2 regions of the Pseudomonas arvensis genome follow, and region 1 is predicted to be linked to the other one. Evidence: predicted binding sites of a transcription regulator. Region 1 holds the regulator's gene; the other holds the start of a gene.
What was found. The regulator sigma-54, encoded in region 1, starts transcription at its own class of promoters, with help from an activator protein. The targets are predictions, from matches to a motif close to ANTGGCATNNANNTTGCTNT.
Positions count from the first base shown of each region.

Region 1 (4,929 bases):
CAAGAACATCAAGCTGGCGATTTTCGACGTTGACGGCGTGCTGACCGATGGTCGCTTGTACTTCCTCGAAGATGGCAGTGAATTCAAGACATTCAACACCCTCGACGGCCAGGGCATCAAAATGCTGATGGCTGCGGGCGTGCAGACCGCGATTATCAGCGGCCGGAAAACCCCCGTTGTGGAACGCCGCGCACAAAATCTGGGGATTCCTCACCTGTATCAGGGCCGCGAGGATAAACTGGTGGTTCTGGACGAGCTTCTTGGCCAACTCAACCTAAGCTATGAGCAGGTCGCCTACTTGGGCGATGATCTGCCCGACCTGCCGGTCATTCGCCGAGTGGGCCTGGGCATGGCCGTCGCCAATGCGGCGGCGTTTGTTCGCGAGCACGCCCATGGCATCACCTCTGCCCGTGGCGGCGAAGGTGCGGCCCGCGAGTTCTGCGAACTGATCCTGCGAGCCCAGGGCAGCCTTGAAGCGGCACACGCCGCCTACCTATAGAGCGTTTTATGCTGAGTAAAAAGATTCGCAACTTCCTGCTATTCGGGGTCATCGCCGCGCTGCTGCTCGCGGTGGGCTACTGGAATATCAGCCCGGGGCGCTTCCTCGACCAGCCTGCTGCACAGGTCGACGGAGGGGCTATCGACTATTACGCCACCGACGCCTATAGCGTGCAGTTCCTGCCCGACGGCAAGTTGCAGTACGAAATGACCTCGGACAAAGTCGAACACTTGAAGGCCACCGAAGTCACCCTGCTGACCAACCCGGACCTGAACCTGTACCGCGGCACAGAATTTCCGTGGCATGTCACCAGCAAGCGTGGCGAGGTGAACCCTGACGGCACCGAGGTAGAGCTGATCGACTCGGTACGCGTTGCACGCACGGACGCAAAAGACCGCGACACGGTGATTACCAGCAGTCGCATGACCGTATTCCCGCAGAAGCAATATGCGCAGACCGAGCAAGACGTTAGAATCGACGGCGCTGGCGGTGTATCGACTGGCAAGGGAATGAAAGCGTATTTGAAAGAAAGCAGGATACACCTGCTATCGAACGTAAGAGGACAGTATGAGGCTCGTTAAAACTCTCCCTATTTTGCTCGGTTTGGGCGCAGCACTGGGAAGCGTGAGCGCCTGGGCTCTGCCGAACGATAGCCAGCAACCGATCCACATCTCGGCTGACGATGCGCAACTCGATGACAAGCAAGGTGTTGCCACCTATACCGGCGGTGTGATCATCACCCAAGGGTCGATGAAAATCACCGGCAATACCGTGACACTGACGCGCACCCAAGCCGGTGATATCGACGTCGTGACCTCGGTTGGCAACCTGGCTTACTTCGAACAGAAGCAGTCCGCGACCGACACCGGCCCGATGAAGGGCTACGGCAAGACCATCCAGTATCACGCGCAGCAGAATCGCATTGTGCTGATCGACCAGGCCAAGGTGCTCAGCCCCGATGGCAACTCCACGGAAGGTGAAAAGATCACCTATGACACCGTGAAACAGATCGCCAACGCCGGCCGCGCCAATGGCAGCAAGGTGACCGCACCGCGTCCGCGTATCGATATGGTTATCCAGCCGAAGAAGAAGGCCGAGTAATGGCAACCCTGAAAGCCCAGCATCTGGCCAAGGCCTATAAAAGCCGTCAGGTCGTGCGCGACGTCAGCCTGTCGATCGACAGCGGCCAGATCGTCGGCTTGCTCGGCCCCAACGGCGCAGGCAAGACCACATGCTTCTACATGATCGTCGGCCTGGTCCAGGCGGATCAGGGTCGCGTACTGATCGACGACCTGGATGTCAGCCACCAGCCAATGCACGGTCGTGCCCGTGCCGGTATCGGTTATCTTCCGCAAGAAGCGTCGATCTTCCGCAAACTGTCGGTTGCCGACAACATCATGGCCATCCTTGAAACCCGCAAGGAACTGGACCGTGACGGCCGCCGCCAGGAACTGGAAAGCCTGCTGCAGGAATTCCACATCAACCACATTCGCGACAACCTTGGCATGAGCCTGTCCGGTGGCGAGCGGCGTCGCGTGGAAATCGCCCGTGCCCTGGCCACTGCCCCCAAGTTCATCCTGCTGGACGAACCGTTTGCCGGCGTCGACCCTATCTCGGTTGGCGATATCAAGCAGATCATCCATCACCTCAAGGCCAAGGGCATCGGTGTACTGATCACCGACCACAATGTGCGTGAGACCCTCGATATCTGCGAAACCGCCTATATCGTCAACGATGGACAACTGATCGCCGAGGGCGACTCCGCTACCATCCTGGCCAATGAACTGGTCAAGGAAGTGTACCTGGGTCACGAGTTTCGCCTGTAAACCCGCCTGTAATAACAAGGCGGTGGCAGGTCGTTTGCCCGATGCGCGGGAGTCAATAAGAACCTCCGGTTTTTTATTGTTACCGCGCTCTAGGCAAAGCCCTCGATATCAGGCATATAATTTGCTTATGTTTGGCGCTCACGCGCCCTGTCGTGGATGGCGCATTGCGCCGGCGAATAAGGTGTTAAGCCCCTGCCATGAAACCATCGCTAGTCCTGAGAATGGGCCAGCAGCTGACGATGACACCGCAGCTGCAACAGGCCATCCGCCTGCTCCAATTGTCGACCCTGGACCTGCAACAGGAAATCCAGGAGGCCCTGGAGTCCAATCCGATGCTCGAACGCCAGGAAGAAGGCGACGACTTCGATAACGCAGACCCGTTGGCCGACAACATCGAGCAAAAACCCAACGCGGACGTGCAGGAACCGTCCTATCAGGAAACTGCCCCTACGGTGGACAACCTGGAGGAAGGCGATTGGAACGAACGCATCCCCAACGAGCTTCCAGTAGATACCGCCTGGGAAGACGTCTATCAGACCAGCGCCAGCAGCCTGCCCAGCAACGACGATGACGAGTGGGACTTCACCACCCGCACCTCCGCCGGTGAAAGCCTGCAGAGCCATCTGCTGTGGCAACTGAACCTCGCACCGATGTCTGATACCGATCGACTGATCGCCGTCACCCTGATCGACTGCATCAACAACCAGGGTTACCTGGACGAGACGCTCGAAGAAATTCTTGAGGCTTTCGACCCGGAACTGGACATTGAGCTGGACGAAATTGAAGCGGTGCTGCACCGCATCCAGCAGTTCGAGCCGGCCGGCATCGGCGCCCGTACCCTGAGCGAATGCTTGCTGTTGCAACTGCGCCAGCTGCCCGCCAAGACGCCATGGCTCGCTGAGGCCCAGCGCCTGGTTACCGACTACATCGACCTGCTGGGCAGCCGCGACTACACCCAACTGATGCGTCGCATGAAGCTCAAGGAAGACGACCTCCGCCAGGTCATCGAGCTGGTGCAAAGCCTGAACCCGCGTCCGGGCTCGCAGATCGAGTCGAGCGAAGCCGAGTACGTGGTGCCCGATGTAATCGTGCGCAAAGACAACGAGCGCTGGCTGGTTGAGCTGAACCAGGAGTCTGTGCCGCGCCTGCGGGTCAACCCGCAATATGCCGGCTTTGTACGCCGGGCCGACACGAGTGCCGACAACACCTTCATGCGCAACCAGCTGCAGGAAGCCCGCTGGTTCATCAAGAGCCTGCAGAGCCGCAACGAAACCTTGATGAAAGTGGCCACCCAGATCGTCGAGCATCAGCGCGGCTTCCTGGAATACGGCGACGAAGCAATGAAGCCTCTGGTCCTGCACGACATCGCCGAGGCGGTAGGCATGCACGAATCGACAATTTCACGCGTGACCACGCAAAAATTCATGCATACCCCACGGGGTATTTATGAGTTGAAATATTTTTTCTCCAGCCATGTAAGCACCTCCGAAGGCGGCGAATGCTCGTCAACGGCGATCCGCGCGATCATCAAAAAACTGGTTGCTGCGGAAAATCAGAAAAAGCCGTTGAGTGACAGCAAGATCGCTGGTTTACTGGAGGCACAAGGCATTCAGGTCGCCCGTCGAACCGTCGCCAAGTACCGCGAATCCCTTGGGATCGCGCCTTCCAGCGAGCGCAAGCGTTTGATGTGACGGGCGGGCCACAGCGTTCCAGTGACGGGTATTCCTACCCGTCGCTTTATGCACTGGCAACGAAGGAGAAGCTGTATGCAAGTCAACATCAGTGGACACCATGTAGAAGTCACCCCTCCCCTGCGCGAGTATGTCGAGCTGAAGCTGAAACGCCTGGAGGGGCATTTTGACAAAATCACCAACGTGCAAGTCATCATGAAGGTCGACAAGCTTCAGCAGAAAGTTGAGGCGACCCTGCAGATTCCCGGTGGCGAAGTAGTCGCCAATGCCGAGCATGAGGACATGTATGCATCAATTGATGCCTTGACTGACAAGCTTGACCGCCAACTTAAAAAGCATAAGGAAAAGCAGCAGAGCCTTCTTAATGGCACTGGCCGCTAACACCCCCAACCCATGATCCGACTTGAAACCATCCTGACCCCCGGCCGTTCCCTCGTGAACGTGCCGGGCGGCAGCAAGAAGAAAGCCCTCGAACAAATTGCCAACCTGATCAGCAGCCAAGTGCCTGAGCTGGAGATGCAAGATGTCTTCGAGGCTCTGATTGCCCGTGAAAAACTCGGCTCGACCGGTTTTGGCAACGGCATCGCCATTCCTCACTGTCGCCTCAAAGGCTGCGAAACACCTGTCAGCGCCCTGCTGCACCTGGACGCCCCTATCGATTTCGACGCCATCGACGGTGCCCCGGTCGACCTGCTGTTTGTTCTGCTGGTCCCGCAGGCCGCCACCGATGCGCACCTGGAACTGCTTCGGCAGATCGCCAGCATGCTTGACCGCAAGGAAGTACGCGACAAACTGCGCAGTGCCAGCAGCAACGAGGCGCTGTACCAAGTTGTCCTGGATGAGCAAAACGGGCAGTAACCATGCGTTTGATCATCGTCAGCGGCCGCTCCGGCTCGGGTAAAAGCACCGCCCT
Region 1 covers NZ_CP162038.1:991,357-996,285, reverse strand. Annotated here, with positions in the region: gene AB3G88_RS04490 (KdsC family phosphatase) at 1-499, shown strand, start outside; gene lptC (LPS export ABC transporter periplasmic protein LptC) at 508-1,080, shown strand; gene lptA (lipopolysaccharide transport periplasmic protein LptA) at 1,067-1,600, shown strand; gene lptB (LPS export ABC transporter ATP-binding protein) at 1,600-2,325, shown strand; gene AB3G88_RS04470 (RNA polymerase factor sigma-54) at 2,523-4,016, shown strand; gene hpf (ribosome hibernation-promoting factor, HPF/YfiA family) at 4,092-4,397, shown strand; gene ptsN (PTS IIA-like nitrogen regulatory protein PtsN) at 4,410-4,874, shown strand; gene rapZ (RNase adapter RapZ) at 4,877-4,929, shown strand, end outside.

Region 2 (4,929 bases), 2.6 Mb from region 1:
GGTCAGTTTGCCCGGCCGGGTCAATACCCAGGAACTGCACGTGCGCGCCCTGCAGCAGGGCATCAGCATTGCGCCGGGGTTGATCTTCAGTAACACCGAACAGTTCAACCACTGTATTCGCCTTAACTGCGGCACGCCGTGGAACCGCGAGGCAGAGCGGGCGCTGATGACGCTGGGGATGTTGGCCAGCCAGTTGTGTCAGGAAACCGCAGCAGGACTTTGAGGCGCAGAAAGGGGACAACTCCGATAGCGGGCTAGTCACCGGGCTTGTCATGCCGCGCACAACAAGCGAGCATATGGCCCTCTGCCGTTAATGCTGTAGGCACTATGACCTCGATTGTTCGCGCTGCTTTGGTGATTGGCCTGTTGAGCCTGTGCAACGTCAGCACAGTGCTGGCGGCGGCACCTGTGACTGAAAACAAGCCTGCTGCCACGACCGAGCAGAACACTCCCGCGAAAAAGCCAAGCGCTGCCAAGCCAGCCGCCGCTACCAAGAAGCAAACCGCCACGGCGAAAAAACGTGCCGCGAAGGCGAAAAAATCCAAGTCGGCCCAAGAGGTCGCGCAAACCAAATTGCCACCGGCACAGTTGGACCTGACACTGCCATCGGACATGGTCAGGCACCTGCAACCCCTCGGTACGATGCCCAAGCCCCAGAGCGTGCCGTTGCTGCCGCCGATGTTTGGCGAAAAGCCCACCGACAACAGTGCGTTCCAGATCAACGGCCGTTTGCTCAGTAACGAGATGAAACTGCAACTGCGCAACGAAGAACGCCGTGACGTGGAAGGTGCTGCGCTGGAATTCGAGTTCAAGCAGTAAACTTTTCCCACAGACGTGACGCAGGCCACCGACCATCTGTCGCAGACTGGTCAGTCATGTTTGTTTTGTGCGAAAAACCCCTGTTAGACCATTTTAAAACGGCTGTTTAAGGGCGTAGTCTAGCCCGGCCATCCCCATTGAGTCGTCGAGGACCTGCTGGTCATGAATTGCCGTGAAGGCTGTGGCGCATGCTGCATCGCCCCCTCCATCAGTTCGCCGTTACCCGGAATGCCCCATGGCAAACCGGCGGGCGAACGCTGCCTGCACCTATCGGTCGAACAGCTGTGCCAACTGTTCGGCCAACCGGAGCGTCCGGCGGTGTGCAGTGATTTCAAGGCGGATATCGATGTCTGCGGCACCGACCAGGCCGATGCGATCCGGTTGATCGGCTGGTGGGAGCAGATGACGGCGGCTTGATGGGCTTTACTATCGCAACGTCAACAATAAGGAATACAACAATGGGTTCGCTGAAACGAATGGCTGTGCTGTGCGGGTTTACGGTGTTGTTCGCGGCTACTGCGCAGGCTGAGGATTGGCAAGTCGCCAAGGATGAAGACGGTATCAAGGTGTCGTTAAGCGAAGTCGCTGGCTCCAAGTACAAGGCCTATCGCGGTGTGACGGTGATCAAGGCGCCCGTGGCCAGGATCCAGGCGCTGCAGGAAGATGTGGCCGGTGCCTGTTCGTGGATTCACGAGTGCAAATCCCAGAAGCTGGTGGACAAGAAAGGCGATGAGGCTTGGACCTATACTCAATTCAAGGCGCCGTTCCCGGTGACCGATCGCGATTCGTATATCCATGTCACCACCACCAAGGATGCAGATGGCAGTGTAACGCGCAAGTTGGAGGGCGTACCGACCTACAAGCCGGAAGAAAAAGGCTACGTGCGTGTGGCCCAGGTTGAAGGCTTCTGGAAACTGGTGCCCAAAGGCGACAACCAGACCGAAGTTACGTATCAGGTCCACACCGAGCCAGGCGGCAGCGTGCCATCGTGGCTGGCCAACAAGTTCGTGGTGGATGCGCCGTTCAACACCTTGAAAGCCCTCAAGGATCACGCCGAGAAGTAAGCGCAGTTGATCCGGTGCCTGTGACCTTGAGTGGAACGTTTGGCGATCCCTCAAGGTCCAGATAGATGTGAGCCCACACACGGGCTTTATCGAGGAGGCACCGATGCAAACGTGGCAAATTACCTTCGTTGATGATCACGGCGAAACGTCCGTGGAGCAGTTCACCTGCGAACAAAAGCCCAGCCTCGAAGATGCTGCGCACATGATCCGCAGCAAGCTGGTGCCCGTCGCCGCCGAACTCGACCTCAATGACCTTGAGGGCCGCCAGCCCGAGCCTACGGTCAAGATCCTGAAAGACCAGAACAGCATCCAGATCCTCGACATTTCCCCCGCCGCCTGAATATTCCTTGTATGCCATCCAACCGCCTCTGGTGGAGGTGGTAGCTTCGCGCTACTCTGCAAGAGAGATCAGCGAATGAATCGCTAAGGTCTGGTCTTGTCAGCTACATGCTTGTTTTCCCTCAGTGACTTGTTTCATTGCCATAGATTCCGCGCCAGCCAGGCGCGGATTGGGGAAGCACGGAAAGTCTATCCATCGGTTTGAGGAGGACGTTTCATGAGCACAGCCTATCAAGAAGACATCAGCACCAACGTTCTGCGCCGCATGAAAGAAGGCGGCTTCGACTTTTCACGTTTCCACCCCATCGAGTTCTACGCCATTTTCCCGGATGAGGAACGGGCGCGCAGGGCTGCGGGTGAGTTTCGTGGAGAATCCCTGAATGCCCAGGTCAGTGCGCGCGATGATGGCGCCTGGTACCTGGAACTGAGCAAAATCATGTTCGCCACCTACGACGGCATAGGAGACTTCGAGCAAGACTTTGAGGCGGTGGTCGAGCCGTTGGGCGGGATTATCGAAGGATGGGGCGTCAAGCAGGAGGTGCGTGGGTTACCCATGTAGCGAGATTGTATGAGTAACGCAGCGTATCGGCTGACCTTAGGGTCGGCCGATTTTGTGTGCGCTGTATGAAAACTCCCGGAACTTGAGCTGCCTTTTCGTGCACAAAAAAAAGCCACCCAAAGTGGGTGGCTGAAAGGGAAGACCGAGGAGCCGGTCGGTACACGAGCTGTCACGGTACCGAGTGCGTAAGGGTTAAAGCTGTAGGACACATCCTGTTCAGCTGATGGAGGCGATTATCCGCAGGCTTGGCCGGGCAGTGAAATCAACTCTGACTATGCTGTTGATAGGCAAAGCCTGCATTGCGATGAAGCGTGCAGCAATGCGACGGGCATTCCGCGCACCAGGACGGTGCGGTCAGCTGTTCGCTTATATTTAACTCACTGTTTTTTAAGTGTTTATGCCGCTGGCACGGGCCTTGCGATGGTTCTTGCGTCCGGGTGACAAGGAGTACGGCATGATCCGCACTTATTACGACGAAATGTACGACGGGGCAGGGCAGGTCCGCCCCCATTACCGCGAGTTCGCCCGCTGGTTGGCCGAAACCCCCGCAGAACTGCTGGCCCAGCGCCGGCGTGAAGCCGATTTGCTGTTTCACCGCGCCGGGATCACGTTCACGCTCTATGGGGACGAGCAGGGCACCGAACGCCTGATTCCCTTCGATACCATTCCCCGCAGTATCCCCGCCAGTGAATGGCAAATTGTCGAGCGCGGCTGCATTCAACGGGTCAAGGCGCTGAACATGTTCCTTGCCGACCTGTACCACGAACAACGCATCGTCAAGGCCGGCATCATCCCGGCCGAACAGGTATTGGCCAACGAGCAATATCAGTTGGCGATGCAGGGCTTGGACCTGCACCGCGATCTTTATTCCCACGTCTCCGGAGTCGACCTCGTACGCGATGGTGACGGCACCTACTACGTGCTGGAGGACAACCTACGCACACCGAGCGGCGTCAGCTACATGCTCGAAGACCGCAAGATGATGATGCGCCTGTTCCCCGAACTGTTCGCCGCCCAGCGCATTGCGCCCATCGACCATTACCCCAACCTGTTGCTCGACACCCTGAAAAGCTCCAGCCCACTGGATAACCCCAGCGTGGTGGTGCTGACGCCGGGGCGCTTCAACAGTGCGTTCTTTGAACATGCGTTTCTCGCCCGGGAAATGGGCGTAGAGCTGGTAGAAGGTGCCGACCTGTTCGTGCGCGATGACCGCGTCTTCATGCGCACCACCGACGGCCCCAAGGCGGTAGACGTGATCTATCGCCGTCTTGATGACGCGTTCCTCGACCCGCTGGCCTTCAACCCGGACTCCATGCTCGGTGTGCCCGGCCTGCTGGCGGCCTATCGCTGCGGCAACGTGGTGCTGGCCAACGCCATCGGCACTGGGGTGGCGGATGACAAGTCGGTGTACCCCTTCGTCACCGAGATGATCCGTTTTTACCTGGATGAAGAACCCATCCTGAAGAACGTTCCTACGTTCCAGTGCCGCAAGCCTGACGAATTGTCCCACGTGCTGGCTAACCTGCCGGACCTGGTGGTCAAGGAAACACAAGGCTCGGGCGGCTACGGCATGCTGGTCGGCCCTGCGTCGACGGCGGCGGAAATCGAAGCATTTCGTGCGCGCATCAAGGCCAAGCCCCATGCCTATATCGCCCAGCCGACCCTGTGTTTATCCACCTGCCCGACCTTTGTCGAAAACGGCATCGCCCCGCGCCATATCGACCTGCGCCCGTTTGTATTGTCCGGCAAAGAAACCCGCGTGGTACCCGGCGGCTTGACCCGCGTGGCGCTGCGCGAAGGTTCGCTGGTGGTCAACTCGTCCCAGGGCGGCGGCACCAAAGACACCTGGGTGGTTGAGGACTGAATGCCATGTTGAGTAGAACTGCCTCGGATTTGTATTGGATGTCGCGCTATCTGGAGCGCGCCGAAAACCTCGCGCGCATGCTCGATGTCAGCTATTCGCTGTCGCTGATGCCTCAGGATGGGCGCGGCGATGGCTTGCACGAACTGGCCATGCCGCTGCTGATCACCGGCACCCTGGAGGATTACCGCGAGCGCCACGGTGAATTGCACGCTGAGCACTTGCTGCACTTCTTTGCCCTGGACGCGGCCAACCCGGCGAGCATCTATAGCTGCCTCGGCGCGGCG
Region 2 covers NZ_CP162038.1:4,673,071-4,677,999, reverse strand. Annotated here, with positions in the region: gene AB3G88_RS21105 (aminotransferase-like domain-containing protein) at 1-223, shown strand, start outside; gene AB3G88_RS21100 (translation initiation factor 2) at 328-819, shown strand; gene AB3G88_RS21095 (YkgJ family cysteine cluster protein) at 982-1,236, shown strand; gene AB3G88_RS21090 (START domain-containing protein) at 1,278-1,883, shown strand; gene AB3G88_RS21085 (hypothetical protein) at 1,987-2,223, shown strand; gene AB3G88_RS21080 (ribonuclease E inhibitor RraB) at 2,440-2,781, shown strand; gene AB3G88_RS21075 (circularly permuted type 2 ATP-grasp protein) at 3,236-4,645, shown strand; gene AB3G88_RS21070 (alpha-E domain-containing protein) at 4,651-4,929, shown strand, end outside.
Region 2: AB3G88_RS21075 (circularly permuted type 2 ATP-grasp protein) is a predicted target of sigma-54. The motif match lies at 3,184-3,203, and genes of this name have one in related genera.